One region of the Pseudomonas lutea genome, then DNA from elsewhere that is predicted to be linked to it. Evidence: riboswitches for the same ligand, from Rfam matches in the RefSeq annotation. Region 1 holds a riboswitch; each other region holds the start of a gene.
What was found. Region 1 has a riboswitch for cobalamin ahead of LT42_RS25155 (CbtB domain-containing protein). Riboswitches for the same ligand answer to the same signal wherever they lie in the genome.
Positions count from the first base shown of each region.

Region 2: another riboswitch for cobalamin. It lies ahead of cobO (cob(I)yrinic acid a,c-diamide adenosyltransferase); the one in region 1 lies ahead of LT42_RS25155 (CbtB domain-containing protein).
Region 3: another riboswitch for cobalamin. It lies ahead of LT42_RS02890 (ABC transporter substrate-binding protein); the one in region 1 lies ahead of LT42_RS25155 (CbtB domain-containing protein).

Region 1 covers NZ_JRMB01000001.1:1,295,922-1,301,280, forward strand. The annotation lists gene cobN (cobaltochelatase subunit CobN) at 1-1,344, opposite strand, end outside; gene cobW (cobalamin biosynthesis protein CobW) at 1,347-2,417, opposite strand; cobalamin riboswitch at 2,546-2,768, opposite strand; cobalamin riboswitch at 2,918-3,148, shown strand; gene LT42_RS25155 (CbtB domain-containing protein) at 3,247-3,456, shown strand; gene LT42_RS05355 (CbtA family protein) at 3,468-4,187, shown strand; gene LT42_RS05360 (cobalamin biosynthesis protein) at 4,184-4,627, shown strand; gene cobM (precorrin-4 C(11)-methyltransferase) at 4,813-5,359, shown strand, end outside.
Region 2 covers NZ_JRMB01000001.1:2,299,269-2,304,627, reverse strand. The annotation lists gene hda (DnaA regulatory inactivator Hda) at 1-303, shown strand, start outside; gene LT42_RS09900 (NAD-dependent deacylase) at 300-1,082, shown strand; gene LT42_RS09895 (C40 family peptidase) at 1,149-1,838, shown strand; gene LT42_RS09890 (C40 family peptidase) at 1,928-2,464, shown strand; cobalamin riboswitch at 2,626-2,851, shown strand; gene cobO (cob(I)yrinic acid a,c-diamide adenosyltransferase) at 2,958-3,569, shown strand; gene LT42_RS09880 (cobyrinic acid a,c-diamide synthase CobB) at 3,566-4,867, shown strand; gene bluB (5,6-dimethylbenzimidazole synthase) at 5,042-5,359, shown strand, end outside.
Region 3 covers NZ_JRMB01000001.1:690,347-695,705, reverse strand. The annotation lists gene LT42_RS02900 (aldo/keto reductase) at 1-701, shown strand, start outside; gene LT42_RS02895 (aspartate/glutamate racemase family protein) at 762-1,484, shown strand; cobalamin riboswitch at 1,893-2,090, shown strand; gene LT42_RS02890 (ABC transporter substrate-binding protein) at 2,229-3,230, shown strand; gene LT42_RS02885 (FecCD family ABC transporter permease) at 3,230-4,273, shown strand; gene LT42_RS02880 (ABC transporter ATP-binding protein) at 4,270-5,064, shown strand.

The sequences.
Region 1 (5,359 bases):
CGGCCGCTGGTCGAGGCTGTCCGGGTCGTTGGTGACGCCACCGAGCAAGGCGTGAATCAGCGCAGTGCCGGTGTCGGGCAGGTCCTGGACCGGGTAGCCCTCGCGCTGCATCGCGCTCAGAATGTTCAGCGCCGCCGCCGGGGTGTCGAGCCCTACGCCGTTGCCGATGCGGCCGTCACGGGTCGGGTAATTGGCGAGGATCAGCGCCACGCGCTTGTCGGCGTTGGCGGTACGCGCCAGAAGCACCCAGCGTCGGGCCAGTTCGGCAACGAAGTCCATCCGCTCCGGTTGTGCGCGATGGCACACCACATCGGACTGGCTGCGCTCGCTGCGCCACGCCAGGTCTTTGAAGCTGATGGGGCGACTGATGATGCGGCCGTCCAGTTCCGGCAACGCGATGTGCATGGCCAGGTCGCGCGGGCCGAGACCTTGAGCGCTGGCCCGCCACGCCGGTTCGTTTTCCTGGGCGCAGATGGCCTGAATCACCGGAATGTCGCGGCGAAACGGACGCACATGGGGCGCGTCAGGGCTGGACTGGGCGAACCCGGTGGTATTAAGGATGACTTCGCACTCGACCTCATCCATCCAGCCCTGCACGGCGGCCAGGCAATCAGGCTCCTTGAGACTGGCAACGGCCATTGGCAAAGGGTTCATCCCTTGCGCCATCAAGCGTTCGCAAAACACGTCGATGAAGCCGGTGTTGGCCGCCTGCAGATGGGAGCGATAGAACAGCACGGCAGCGACCGGCTGGTCGGCACGCCAGTCGGCCTGCCAGCGGGCCAGATCGGCGTTGGGGTTCTGCGGATGATAGATCACGCTGCGCGGCAGGGTTTGCGGCTCGGCCCAGGCAGCAAGGCCACCCAGCCATCGCGTGGCAATGAAGTTGAGCAACTCCTGCGCATTGTGTTTGCCGCCCTGGCGCAGGTAGTGCCAGACCCGCTCGCAGTCTTCGGTAGATTCGGTACTCAGCCCGATCAGCTCAGGGTCCGGCTTGTCGCAACCCGGCACCAGAATCAGCTTGACCCCTTTGGCCGCCAGCTCCACGAGACGCTCGACGCCGTAACGCCAGTAACTCATGCCGCCGTGCAGGGAAAGCACGATGACCTTGGCGTGACGCAGCACTTCGTCGACGTACAGGTCCACCGAGGCGTGATTCTGCACCTGCATCGGATTGGCCAGACGCAGCGTCGGATAATCATCCGGCAACTGCTGCGCGGTTTCGGCGAGCAATGCCAGATGCGAATCACCGCTGCACAGGATTACCAGCTCGGCGGGCGTCTGCCCCAGATCGGCAATGCTGTCATCGGGAACGAAACCGCCGGGCTGTGTACGCAGCAGGTGCATGGTTAGCCCTGCGTTCCGAGCGCCGCGCGCAACTGCGCTTCAAGCACAGCGGCGTCGAGTTCCTGGCCGATCAGCACCAGCCTGGTTTCGCGGACTTCGTCGGTCTTCCAGGCGCGATCAAAGTGCTTGTCGAAGCGTGTGCCGACGCCTTGAACCAGCAAGCGCATCGGCTTGCCAGGGATGGCGGCAAAGCCCTTGACGCGCAAGATGCCGTGCTGCACAACCGCCTGAGTCAGCGCGTCGAGCAACAGCGATTCATCCGCCTGGGGCAAGTTGATCGAGATCGAGTCAAACGCATCATGGTCGTGATCGTCAGCGTCATCGCCTTCATGGTGATCGTGATGGGTCTTGCGGCCATCAATGTGCAGCTCGGACTCGGCACCCAGGCCCAGCAACACGCTGATCGGCAACTGGCCCTTGCTGGCCTCGACGACTTTCACCGCAGGCGGCAGCTCTTCGGTCACCTCGGCACGCACTGCAGCCAGTGCAGCGGCATCGAGCATGTCAGCCTTGTTGAGAACGACCAGGTCAGCACTCGCCAACTGATCCGCGAACAGCTCGTGCAGCGGCGATTCGTGGTCCAGGTTCGGGTCCAGCTTGCGCTGGGCATCAACCTGATCCGGGAACGCCGCGAACGTGCCGGCCAGCACCGCCGGGCTGTCGACCACGGTGATCACGGCGTCGACGGTGCAGGCGTTGCGGATTTCCGGCCATTGAAAGGCCTGGACCAGCGGCTTGGGCAGCGCCAGCCCCGAGGTTTCGATCAGGATGTGGTCGAGGTCGCCGCGACGGGCAACCAACTCCTGCATCACCGGGAAGAATTCTTCCTGAACGGTGCAGCACAGGCAGCCGTTGGCCAGTTCGTACACCCGGCCAAGGGCTTCTTCCTCGGTGCAACCGATGGTGCACTGCTTGAGGATGTCGCCGTCGATGCCCAGCTCGCCGAATTCGTTGACGATGACCGCGATACGCCGGCCCTCGGCATTGTCGAGCATGTGCCGCAGCAAGGTGGTTTTGCCCGAGCCGAGAAAGCCGGTGACGATGGTGACGGGGAGTTTGGCCAGTGTTTTCATCGGTTGCCCTCAGGCGTGCGGCAGGGCAACGAGGACGAAAACAGCGCAGGGCCGGCAGACGCAGGCGCGCAGTTCGATTCGCCACCGGATCACCCCGCCCGGTTGTAGTGAAATGCTCCGGCTGCTGACAGGCAGTCCGATTCGAGGCAGGTCTCCTGGCTCACGGCGGCCGTTCGCTGATGCTGTGATCGGCGACGGCTATTCATCGCGCCTTCCCGCTCGCGCAGTGGCTGTGCAATGACGCTGTCCGTTTACAGTTGCGGGGGCAGCTGCGGCATGTGACCGCATTCCCTTCTTAGCGCCGGCGCCCATCAAGCAGGCAGCCTGCGAACCTCAAGTGCGCAAGGCTACGCAGTGACCGCAGGCGGGTCAATCGCCGCTGTGCGTCAATTGCCGGTGCCGTGGACTGCACGACGACCGGACGTGCCGACGCCGCCGTTACCGGGCGGATCAAGCGACCGGTTGACGGGCTGATTGACGGGGTGCGGCCCCCATGGTCTCCTACACGCCTTGTTACGGGTGCCCTTCACAGGGTGAAACGGGAAACCGGTGCGCGCAGACCTTCGGGTGCGCAAGTCCGGTGCTGCCCCCGCAACGGTAAGCGAGCGAAGCGTCAAATCCACTGTGTCGGTGACGACATGGGAAGGTGGCGCTTGCAGGCACTGACGCAGTGAAGGTTGCTGCGTGCGCCCCTCGCGAGCCCGGAGACCGGCCCGACAACGACACATAACAAACCCGCGGTGGGCGGGCGCTGTTGCGTCACTGTCGGCAATTGCCTGCGGTTTCTTTGCGCCTTTCCGTCCGCTGAATGACTTCAGAGGGAAGCGCCATGTCCATCAGTACACCCCGCCCGACTGCAACAACCGCTCCTGCCCCGGCAACAACCGTCACGGCTACGCAAAGCCAGCGTCTCGTCGCCGCCGCGGGCGCGATGCTGCTCGGCGCGTTCCTGGTCTATTTCGCCGGCTTCTCTCATATCGATGCCGTGCATAACGCTGCTCACGACACCCGCCACAGCTCTGCTTTCCCTTGCCATTGAGGCCTGCCGCCATGTTCAAACGAATCGCGCAAACAGCCGGATTCACCGGGCTGCTGGCGGCCCTGCTGCTGACGCTGCTGCAAAGCTTCTGGGTTGCACCGCTGATTCTGCAGGCGGAAACCTGGGAAAAGCCTGCGGCGGTCCAGGCACATGAGCACGCTGACGGCACCTCGGCCGGCCATGTTCATGACGCCGAGGCATGGGAACCGGAAAACGGCTGGCAGCGCGTGCTTTCTACCGCCGGCGGCAATCTGGTGGTGGCAGTGGGTTTTGCATTGATGCTGGCGGCGCTGTATACCCTGCGCGCGCCAGCCAGTGCTCGTGAAGGCGTCCTGTGGGGCTTGGCGGGCTACGCGGTGTTTGTGGTAGCGCCCACCCTCGGACTGCCGCCAGAGCTGCCCGGCACTGTGGCCGCGGACCTCACGCAACGGCAGATCTGGTGGGTGAGCACTGCAGCGTCCACTGCGGTCGGCCTGGCACTGATGGTGTTCGCCCGGCATTGGCTGCTCAAAGCGCTGGGCGCATTGATTCTGGTGGTGCCGCACCTCGTAGGCGCTCCCCAGCCAGCGGTGCACTCGGCCCTCGCGCTGGAAGCCCTGCAAACGCAGTTCAAGCTCGCATCGCTGCTGACCAACGCTGCGTTCTGGGTCGCGCTGGGTTGGATCAGCGCCTGGCTGTTTCGTCGCAGTGAGCCAGGCGCGACCCACAGCGGCCTGAATCCCGCCTTGTGAGTCCGGCGGGCGACAGACAGCGGGGGGCTCGGCCGGTGCGGGTGGTGGGTCTGGGCTGTCAGCGCGGCTGTTCGGCATCGGCACTGCGGCAGTTGATGGAGGCGTGTTTGAGCGAACATGGGCTTGCGTTGCGCGATGTCACCGCCCTCGCCTCCATCGACACCAAAGCCGATGAGCCTGGCCTTCGCGAACTGGCTGACGCACTGCAGTTAACGGTCGCGTTTTTCAGCGCCAGCGACCTTGCTGCTTACGAGCCCTCGCTGACTCATCGCTCGGACATCGCCTTTGAACGCACCGGTTGCTACGGCGTGGCGGAAAGCGCTGCGCTGGCAATGGCGGAGCGGTTGTCAGGCTTCCCAGCGACGCTGATTATCCCGCGCCGTAAAGGCGCGCAAGCGACGTTCGCATTGGCGGGCCAAAGCCCGGAGGACTGGGTTTAGCGGGGAAAGCGTCAGGCGTCACACTGCGAATTTGGGGGTGTACACACTGGCCTCTTCCCGGCTGAAGCCGGTCCCACTGAAGCAGAATGAGTGCAGACGACCGAATCACTCAGGGCTGAGTACATTTGCGGGGCGGCGACGCATCCAATGAAGCTGCGCGTACTAAATTCCATTCAGGACACTCTATGACCGTTTATTTCATCGGCGCCGGCCCCGGCGACCCGGACCTGATCACTGTCAAAGGCCAGCGGCTGATTCGTACTTGCCCGGTGATTATCTATGCAGGCTCGCTGGTGCCCGAAGCGGTGCTGGAGGGGCATCAGGCCGTTCAGGTGACCAACAGCGCCTCGCTGCATCTGGAGCAGATCATCGATTTGATGAAATCTGCTCATGCACAAGGTCAGGATGTTGCGCGTGTCCATTCTGGCGACCCCAGCCTCTATGGCGCCATCGGCGAACAGATCCGCTGCCTGCGCGACTTGCAGATCCCCTTCGAGATCATTCCCGGCGTCACCGCCACCGCTGCGTGCGCTGCCCTGCTGGGCACCGAGCTGACGCTGCCGGACATTTCCCAGACCGTGATTCTGACCCGCTACGCCGACAAGACCGACATGCCCGACGGTGAATCCCTCGGCGAGCTGGCACGCCATTGCGCGACCATGGCGATTCATCTGGGGGTAAATAACCTGGGCAAGATCGTCGCAGAACTGACCCCCCACTACGGCACGGACT
Region 2 (5,359 bases), 1.0 Mb from region 1:
ATCGCGGCGTCATGTTCGCCCCGGGAGCTGCCGGTCAAACTGGCCGACCTCAAATCCCGGCTGACCATGGCGCTGGTGTTCCAGATGCGCCTGTTGTCCGACGAAGAAAAGCTCCGCGCCTTGCAATTGCGCGCCTCGCGCCGGGGGCTGCACCTCACCGACGAAGTTGGCCATTTCATCCTGACCCGCGGCAAGCGCAGCATGAGCGCGTTGTTCGATCTGCTTGAACAACTGGATCAAGCGTCGTTGCAGGCCCAGCGCAAGCTGACCATTCCTTTTCTGAAAGAAACCCTCGGTTGGTGAGTGCATCCGTCGACCCGGCACTGGTCCGGCAAACCGCGGCGGCGTTGCGCCACGCGACGCGCATTCTCATCATCACCGGCGCCGGCCTCTCGGCGGATTCGGGTTTACCGACTTACCGCGGCGTAGGCGGCTTGTATAACGGCCAGACGGATGACGGACTGCCCATCGAGATGGCGTTGTCCGGCCCCATGCTGCGCCGCGATCCCGCCCTTTGCTGGAAGTACATCGCACAATTGGGCAGCGCTTGCCTGGGAGGACGTCCCAATGCGGCGCACTATGCCATCGCCGAATTGCAACGACGCAAGCCGGAGTGCTGGGTGTTGACGCAGAACGTGGACGGCTACCACCGTGCGGCGGGCAGTCCGTCCGAACGCTTGATCGAGATACATGGACAGCTCGCGCCGCTGTACTGTCAATCTTGTGGCGCCGAGGATCCGCTGTTGAGTGAGCATCTCGCTCGACCCCTCCCACCGCTGTGCGCCTGCTGTAATGGCGTTTTGCGGCCACCGGTGGTGTTATTTGGGGAGATGTTGCCGGAGTTGGCACTGAACGTGCTTCAGGAGGAGATGGCGAAAGGCTTTGACGCTGTTCTCAGCATCGGAACCACTGCCAGCTTCCCCTACATCCATGAGCCTATGTTGCGTGCTCGTGTCGCGGGAGGCTTTGCTGCCGAAATCAATCCCTCGCCGACCGATCATTCCGCGCACATGGATGCGTTTCTGAGGTGTAAAGCCTTAGAAGTGATGGACGACATCGTAAGTCACATTTGTTTCGATTGAATTTGCAAATGATGACGATAGAGGGCATAGTCTCGGCTTCTTTACACCTCAGCCACGGTCGTGCCCATGCTATACCGCTTCGCACCCCTCGTGCCTCTCGCACTCGTAACGCTGCTGTTCGGCTGCGCGGCCCAGATGCCAGCGTCGCAACAGCAGTCGCAGAGCCCGCAATTCCGGGACGCTGCCACCGCTCAATCCGCCAGCAAGCGTGCTGATTACGCATCCGCCCTGCTGGATGACGAAGTCGCCACCGAAGACGAACTCGCTCAATTCGCTGACAACAAGCCTTACCGTTTGCCGGTTCTGGCTGACAGCATCCTTGAACGTGGCAAATCCTTGATAGGCACGCGCTATCGCTTCGGCGGTACGTCGACCACTTCAGGCTTCGACTGCAGCGGCTTCATTGGTTATCTCTTCCGTGAAGAGGCCGGCATGAGCCTGCCACGTTCTTCGCGCGAAATGATCAACATCGATGCACCCCTGATCAAGCGCAATGACCTCAAGCCTGGCGATCTCTTGTTCTTCAGCACTGCCGGCCGCGGCCGCGTCAGCCACGCAGGCATCTATCTGGGCGATGACCAGTTCATCCATTCCAGCAGCCGTCGCAGTGGCGGCGTTCGTGTTGACAGCCTTGACGACGCCTACTGGTCCCGTACCTTCATCGAAGCCAAACGCGCACTGGCCATGGCACCTTCAACGGTCCCTGAAACCACTACCGCGATGACCTCGACTACAATCAAGCGCCAACACCGTTAATCCCGGGCGCGCAAAGGGGCTAAACCCTGCTTGCGCGCGATTCCGGCTACCGGCAAAGTAAGCTGCATCCCGCACAGGTTGTCGTGTTTATGTCGTTAACGGTTCGCCTGACTGTTGCTCTCCTGGCCATGCTGCTGGCCGCATGTTCCAGCACGCCACCGCCCGCGCCACGCAAGGTCGTCTACCGGCCTGTCGTCTCCGCTCCTCCGCAATTTCCCTCACCGCTCGCTGACGACGTGCTGCTGCGCGCCATCGGGCTGGTGGGCACCCCGTATCGCTGGGGTGGAAATACGCCAGATTCGGGCTTCGACTGCAGCGGCCTGATCGGCTATGTCTACCACGATGCTGCCGGTATCAACTTGCCGCGATCCACGCGGGAAATGATCACGCTGCGTGGGCCCGATATCGACCGTAGCCAGCTGCAGACCGGCGATCTGGTGTTCTTCGCCACGGGTGGAGGCTCGAACGTCAGCCACGCCGGCATCTATGTCGGCGAGGGGCGTTTCGTCCACGCCCCGGCCACCGGCGGTACGGTCAAGCTCGACAGCCTCGACAAGCCTTATTGGCAGAAAGCCTGGCTGAACGCCAAACGCGTCATCCAGCCATCAAACCTCGCTAAGCAATGATCTCTCCTGACGCAGCGTGTTCAAAGGCCGTTGGCCAGCGAACACTCCACCGGTGGCTCCTGCAGATTGCGTTTTGACAATGGCCAGGCTCGATCGGATCTGCGCCGCATCAGTGCGCCATGTGCGATCCCTCGATTGACGCTCCCCAGTCAACCCTCTAACCTTCGCCGCATGTTTCAGGTGCCCGGGACTCATGGGTCCGCAGGGTGAAACAGGGAAGCCGGTGCGACCGCATGTTGCGATCAATCCCGGCGCTGCCTCCGCAACGGTAAATGAGTCAAGGCCACGCACGATGCCACTGTGTTCATTGAGCATGGGAAGGCGCCTGGCCCGCCGCTTCGGCGGCAACTCATGAGTCCGGAGACCGGCCTGATCCATCGAACAGCATCACGGAGGGCGATGCTCTGCTGCAGGCCGGCCGTGTCCGGTGCCTGCTGTCAGTCTTTGCCTGTGCCCTCCGTTTGCCACACTTGCCCTCAAGCGGAGAGCTGAGATGAGCGAATCCCCCGAACGAGACGAACGCCACCTGGCGCGCATGCTGCGCAAAAAGGCGGTGATGGACGAGCGCATATCCAGCGCACCCAACGAATGTGGGTTGCTGCTGGTGCTGACCGGTAATGGCAAGGGCAAGAGCAGTTCTGCCTTCGGCATGCTCGCCCGCGCCATGGGGCATGGCATGCAATGCGGCGTCGTGCAGTTCATCAAAGGCCGCAACAGCACCGGCGAAGAGCTGTTCTTCCGCCGCTTCCCCGAGCAAGTGCGCTATCACGTCATGGGCGAAGGCTTTACCTGGGAAACCCAGGATCGGCAGCGTGACATTGCCGCAGCCGAATCTGCCTGGGCCGTGACCCGGGAAATGCTCAACGACGCTTCTCTGGGCCTGGTGGTTCTGGACGAGCTGAACATTGCCCTCAAGCACGGCTATCTTGACCTGGAGCAGGTGCTGAGCGACCTGCAGGCGCGTCCGCCGATGCAGCACGTCATCGTCACCGGTCGCGGTGCAAAACAAGAGCTGATTGATCTTTCCGACACTGTGTCCGAGATCGGCGTGGTCAAGCACGCTTTTCAAGCGGGCATCAAGGCGCAAAAAGGCATCGAGCTGTGAGTGATCGCCAACCCCGGCATTGCCCGGCCGTGTTGATCGCCGCGCCCGCATCAGGCCAAGGCAAAACCACCGTCACTGCGGCACTGGCCCGCTTGCACCGCAATCAGGGGCGAAAGGTGCGGGTGTTCAAATGCGGCCCCGACTTTCTCGATCCGATGATTCTTGAGCGCGCCAGCGGCCACCCGGTTTACCAGCTGGACATGTGGATGGTCGGCGAAGCCGAAAGCCGCCGCTTGTTGTGGGAAGCCGCCGCCGAAGCGGACCTGATTCTCATCGAAGGCGTCATGGGTCTGTTCGACGGCACGCCTTCGAGCGCGGACCTGGCCCGGCGCTTCGGCGTGCCCGTGCTGGGGGTCATCGATGGCACGGCCATGGCGCAAACCTTTGGCGCTCTGGCGCTGGGTCTGGCGCGTTATCAGCCGGACCTGCCGTTCGCGGGTGTGCTGGCCAACCGCGTCGGTACGGTGCGCCACGCGCAGTTGCTGGAAGGCAGTTTGACCGAGGGCCTGCGCTGGTACGGTGCGCTGTCCCGCGAGACCGGCATCGAACTGCCCAGCCGTCACCTCGGGCTGGTTCAGGCCAGCGAACTGAACGATCTGGACGCGCGCCTGGATGCCGCTGCCGCAGCGCTGGGCAGCACCTGCGATGCCACGCTGCCGCCGCCAGTGACCTTTACCGCGCCGGAGCATGTTCCTGCCGAACCTTTACTCGCCGGTGTACGCATTGCGATCGCCCACGATGAAGCCTTCGCCTTCTTCTACGGCGCGAGCCTGGACCTGTTGCGGGAAATGGGCGCCGAGTTGCTGTTCTTTTCGCCGATCCGCGACCGCGAGTTGCCCGACGCAGATGGCCTGTATCTGCCAGGCGGTTACCCGGAACTGCACCACACGGCCCTCGCTGAAAATCATGGGATGCGTGCCGCCATTCGCGCCCATCATGCGGCCGGCAAACCGCTCCTCGCGGAATGCGGGGGCATGTTGTACCTGCTCGACGCCTTGACCGATGTTGAGGGTCAGCGTGCTGAAGGGGTTGGCTTGCTCAAGGGCGAAGCGGTGATGCAAAAACGGCTGGCGGCGCTGGCGCTGCAATCGGTCGAGCTGCCGGAAGGCACGCTGCGCGGCCACACGTATCACCATTCCCTGACCAGCACCGAACTCACGCCTATCGCCCGTGGCCTCAGCCCCAACGGCGGGCGTGGCGCTGAGGCGGTGTACCGCGAGGGGCGCATGACTGCTTCCTACGTGCATTTCTACTTCCCCTCAAATCCTCAGGCGGTGGCGGCGCTGTTTTTGCCATGAACATGCCTGATCTCGGTCTTCTGTCGCTGCCTCCTTGTGGGAGCGAGCTTGCTCGCGAAGGCTGTCTGTCTGACGTATTTGCCTGTCTGACCCAGCGCTTTCGCGAGCAAGCTCACTCCCACAATGGCTGCATCGACGGTGATTCCTGTGTTTCAAACGCGGGGCAGGCAATCCATGACTGACCACACCTTCACCGATCCCGAACGCGCCGCCGTTTACCGCGCCATCGCCGAGCGTCGAGACATGCGTCACTTCGCAGGCGGCGTGGTTGCGCCCCAATTGTTGAATCGTCTGCTGGAAGCAGCTCACCACGCCCCGAGCGTCGGGCTGATGCAGCCGTGGCGCTTCATCCGCATCACCGATTCGGCGCTGCGTGCGCAGATACAAGCCCAGGTGGAAGAAGAGCGCATCCGCACTGCCGAAGCACTGGGCGAGCGTTCCGACGACTTCATGAAGCTCAAAGTCGAGGGCATCACCGACTGCGCCGAAGTG
Region 3 (5,359 bases), 610 kb from region 1:
TGAAGAACAAGATCGTCACGGACTATTCAGCCGACGCCACGTTGCGCTCCATCGAAGCCAGCCTGAAGCGGCTCAACACCGATCGTCTGGACATCGTGTTCGTGCATGACGTCGCCCAGGATGCCCACGGCGATGCCTGGATCGAACATTTCAACATCGCCCGCACCGGTGCTTTCCGCGCCCTCACCCGCCTGCGCGAAGAAGGCGTGATCAAGGCCTGGGGGCTGGGCGTCAACCGCGTCGAACCGTGCGAGCTGACCCTGGATCTGGAAGAAGCGCAGCCCGATGGCTTCCTGCTGGCCGGGCGCTATTCGCTGCTGGATCACGAGCAGCCTTTGCAGCGGCTGCTCGACAAAGCCCGGCAACACAACGCCGAGTTCGTCGCGGGCGGGCCTTACAGTTCCGGCGTGCTGGTGGGTGGCAAGCATTTCGAGTATCAGGAAGCGTCGCAGGCGATGCTCGACAAGGTCGCGCACATTCAGGAGATCGCCCGCCAGTATCAGGTGGACATCAAGTCGGCCGCGCTGCAGTTTGTCCTCGCCAACCCGCTGGTGGCGGCGGTCATTCCGGGTGCAAGCCGGCCTTCGCGGATTATCGAAGACGTCACCGCACTGAACGCGCAAGTCCCCGACGGGTTCTGGCAGGCCATGCGCGATCAGGGCTTCATCGCCCTGCAGGCGCCCGTGCCGATGAAAGCCTGATATCGTGCTGCAAACGCCGGGCCAGACGCCCGGCAACGGTTTCCAGCGCGAGAGTTGTCCATGCGAATCCTCATCGTCAACGTCAACACCACCGAGTCCATGACCCAGGCCATCGCCGAGCAGGCCCGCAGTGTCGCGTCCCCCGGCACCGAGATCATCGGCCTGACTCCGCGCTTTGGCGCCGAGTCGGTGGAAGGCAATTTTGAAAGCTACCTGGCGGCCATTGCGGTGATGGACCGCGTGATGTCCTACGAGGGCCCTTACGACGCAGTGATTCAGGCCGGCTACGGTGAACACGGCCGCGAGGGGCTGCAGGAATTGCTGGAGGTGCCGGTGGTGGACATCACCGAGGCTGCCGCCAGCCTGGCGATGTTGCTGGGCCATAAATATTCGGTGGTGACTACGCTGGATCGCACGGTGCCCTTGATCGAGGACCGCCTGAAACTCGCCGGGGTGTACGAGCGTTGCGCGTCGGTGAGGGCCAGTGGCATGAGCGTGCTAGAGCTTGAAGCGTCGCCGCAACGGGCGATTGAAGCGATCGTTGCCCAGGCGCTCGAAGCGGTAAACGAGGACAAGGCCGAGGTGATTTGCCTGGGCTGCGGCGGCATGGCCGGACTGGATCAGCAGATACGCGGGAGCGCGGGTGTGCCGGTGGTGGATGGGGTGACGGCAGCGGTGGCGCTGGCCGAGTCGCTGGTGCGTCTGGGCCTGAAGACTTCGAAGGTACGGACGTATGCGCCGCCCAGAACCAAGAAGATGATCGGCTGGCCGTTTAAGCTGTAGCCACTCAAACTTGTTCCATCGACTTTTTCATCCCCTACGGCGTAATGGGTTGAACGCCCCACTCACTGTAGGAGCCGGCTTGCTGGCGAACCCGCGGTGTCAGGCGGGAAATCCACGTATGACACACCGCTTTCGCCAGCAAGCCGGCTCCTACAGACCGTATGCGCCTCATCAGCCCGCGTATTTTGATGCGCCCCGTCTCGCGTTCGGCGGGTGGCGGTTGGCGTTGTGCGTTCGGCGTTCGGCGTTCGGCGTTCGGCGTTCGGCTTACGGCTTACGGCGCTTGACGCTTGGCTCTTGGGGGGCGGTTATAAGGCGCAGCCTTAGGCGCAAGAAGCGTTGCCGTCGCGCATTGGTTCTCGTGGTCTGGCGTATCACCCGCCGCATTCGCCTCGGCGGGTTGAATCGTTTAGTATGCCCGACGCCGGTTTCCACTCGGAATTAATAGGGAATCCAAAGGCGCGAGCCCTCGTGCTGAAATGGAACTGCCCCCGCAACTGTAGGCGCTGAGCCCTGCTTGCTGTTCGCCACTGGGGTTTCCCCGGGAAGGCCGAAGCACGGCATTGATGCGCCAGTCAGGAGACCTGCCGGCCAGCTTATTCATTCACCGGCGGGGTGTCCGGGGAAGGACACCCGTTCGCCCGTTGCGCGAACCCTGCGCTTGCCGTTCCCATGGCCGGCCTGTCGGGATGACCTTTCCAGCGCCTGCTTCGCCAGCATTCAGGCTTTCCGGAGATCGCTGTCATGCCGCTGCGCCGCCTCGCTGCCCTGCTCGTCACCCTGACGCTGCCTACCGCTGCCCTCGCCGCCTCAACGGCTTACCCGCTGAGCGTGGACAATTGTGGCCAGACGCTGACCATCACCCATGCCCCGCAAAAAACCGTGACCATCGGCCAGGCCGCCACCGAGATGCTGTATGCGCTGGGGCTGGGCAAACAGGTCGTCGGCACGTCACTGTGGTTCAATCCGGTGCTGCCCGAATACCAGGCACTCAACGACAATATTGATCGTCTGGCCGACAACGCGCCAAGCTTCGAATCGGTGATTGGCAAGCGTCCGGATTTCGTCCCCGTGCAGTTCGAATGGATGGTCGGGCCACAAGGCGCAGTCGGCACCCGCGAGCAGTTTCAGGATCTGCACATCCCGACGTACATCCTGCCCTCCGACTGCGAGGGCAAAAACAACCGCGTCGGCGCCGACGGTACCCGTCTCGAGGCCTTCCGCGTCGACACGCTGTACAAGAGCCTGCGTCAACTCGCGCAGATCTACGATGTTCAAGATCGCGGCGAACAATTGATCACCCGCTACCAGCAGCGTCTGGCCCATGCCGTCACCCAGGCAAGCACCCATGATGGCCAGCCTGTGTCGGCGCTGTTCTGGTTTTCCAGCCCGGACCTCAACGTCGACCCCTATGTAGCCGGGCGCAAGGGCATCCCCAACTTCATGCTCGACACCCTGGGCATGCGCAACGTCATTGACTCCGACGAGGAGTGGCCCACCGTGGGCTGGGAAACCATCGCCAAGGCCAACCCCGACGTGCTGGTCATTGCTCGCATGGACCGTCGTCGATTCCCGGCCGATGACCATGAAAAGAAACTGGCGTTTCTCCGCTCCGATCCGGTCACGCGTAACATGGACGCGGTCAAGAACAACCGCATCGTGATCATGGACGCCAGCGCGATGGAGTCCAGCGTCAGGCTGTTCGACGGGATCGAGCAACTCGCCCAGGCCACCCTCGCCCGATGATGCGATCGAGTAAACGTCACGCGAACCTGGCCCGGCTGTGCGCCCATGGTGTCTGGGCCAGCGTGCTGCTGATCCTGGCGGTGCTCGCCGGGGTTGCGATCGGCGAGACCTCCATCAGCCTGTCGGTGATTGTTCAGGTGCTGGCGAACAAGCTCTGGGCGGCGGGCTATGCGCTGGACCCGATCGATGAAGGGATCGTCTGGAATTACCGTCTGACCCGGGCCATCGTTGCTGCTACCTGCGGTGCGGGGCTGGCGGTGTCGGGGGTGGTGCTGCAGTCGTTGCTGCGCAACCCGCTGGCGGACCCTTATCTGTTGGGGATATCCGCCGGAGCCTCAACTGGCGCAGTGCTGGTGGCTATCATCGGCGTAGGCGCCGGGACGGTCTCGCTCTCCACCGGTGCCTTCGCCGGTGCGCTCGCCGCCTTCGCCCTGGTCGCCCTGCTTGCCCGCTCCTCCAGGGGCCAGACGCCTGCGGCCCAGATCATTCTGGCGGGCATCGCGGGGTCTCAATTGTTCAACGCGTTGACGTCCTTTCTCATCACCAAATCGGCCAGTGCCGAGCAGGCGCGCGGGATCATGTTCTGGTTGCTGGGCAATCTCAGCGGCGTGCGCTGGTCGTCGGTCGCGTTGTCGGTGCCGGTGGTGGTGTTCGGTTTGCTGGTGTGCCTGATGCACCGACGATCACTGGACGCGTTTACGTTTGGCACCGATTCGGCGGCCTCGCTGGGCATTCCGGTGCGCCGGGTGCAGGCGGTGCTGATCGGCACCGCCGCGTTGATGACCGCTGTGATGGTGTCGATCGTCGGCTCCATCGGCTTCGTCGGCCTGGTGATTCCCCACGCAGTGCGATTGATGGCGGGCGTGCGCCATGCACGGCTCTTGCCCCTGAGCGCCCTCATCGGCGCGCTGTTCATGATTGCCGCCGATGTGCTGTCGCGCACGCTGATCAAGGGCCAGGTATTGCCCATCGGGGTCATCACGGCGCTGGTGGGCGCGCCGGTGTTTGCGTTGATTCTGGTGCGCGGGAGCCGCGGCCGATGAACGCCCGACACGAGGTACCCCATGCAATGGTCGAGGCGCGTGGCCTGAGCTACTCGGTCAAGGGCGAGCATTTGCTGTGTGGGGTTGATCTGTCGATCCGCGCGGGGGAAAACCTCGGCGTGGTCGGGCCCAATGGTTCAGGAAAATCGACGCTGCTGAAGTTGCTGGCCGGCATTCAGACGCCCACTCGCGGCGAGGTCTGGCTGGGCCGGCAGCGTTTGCCGACGCTGAGCCGGCGTGTCATCGCCCGACAGTTGGCGGTGGTGGAGCAACACGCGCAGACCAGCGATTCGATCAGCCTGCAGCAGGCGGTGGAGCTGGGGCGTACCCCCTGGCTGTCGGCGCTGAGACCGTGGAGCGAGGACGATACCCGCATCGTGGCCCAGGCGATTGCCGATGTGCATCTGCAGCATCTGGCCCAGCGGCCCTGGCATACGTTGTCGGGGGGTGAGCAGCAGCGAGCGCATATTGCGCGGGCGCTGGCGCAACGGCCGCAGGTGTTGTTGCTGGATGAGCCGACCAATCATCTGGACATTCAGCAGCAGTTGTCGATTTTGCGGCTGGTGCAGCAGTTGCCGGTGACGACGGTGATGGCTTTGCATGATTTGAATCAGGCGCTGGGGTGTGATCGTCTGGCGGTGATGGCAGGCGGCCGGCTGGTGGCGTTGGGTTCACCGTATGAGGTGTTGACGCCTGAGCGGCTGGAGGCGGTTTTCGGGGTGCAGGGGCACTGGTTGGTGGATCCGTTTGACGGGGCGCGGATGTTACGGTTGCGGGTGGGGTCGGGTTGAGGCTTTGAGATCAGGATCAAGATCAGGATCAGGACCAGGATCAAGATCTAAGGCGTCGGCCTAACGGCCTCGGGTTTCGCCTTCGGCGAGTTACTTGGAAAAGTCGAAAGTCGCACCATCCCCAAGTAACCAAAGGTGCCTGCTCCTGGTTTGGCCCCTCCTTCGTCGGGGTTCCTTCACTCCGGTCCCGCTCCGTGGGCCCGCCGCCATCCGCCATCCATGGCGGGGGGCGGCTCTCGCGGCTTCCATGCCGCTCGGCTCACGGAGCGAGACCTACGTTCAGCCTGCACCCAAG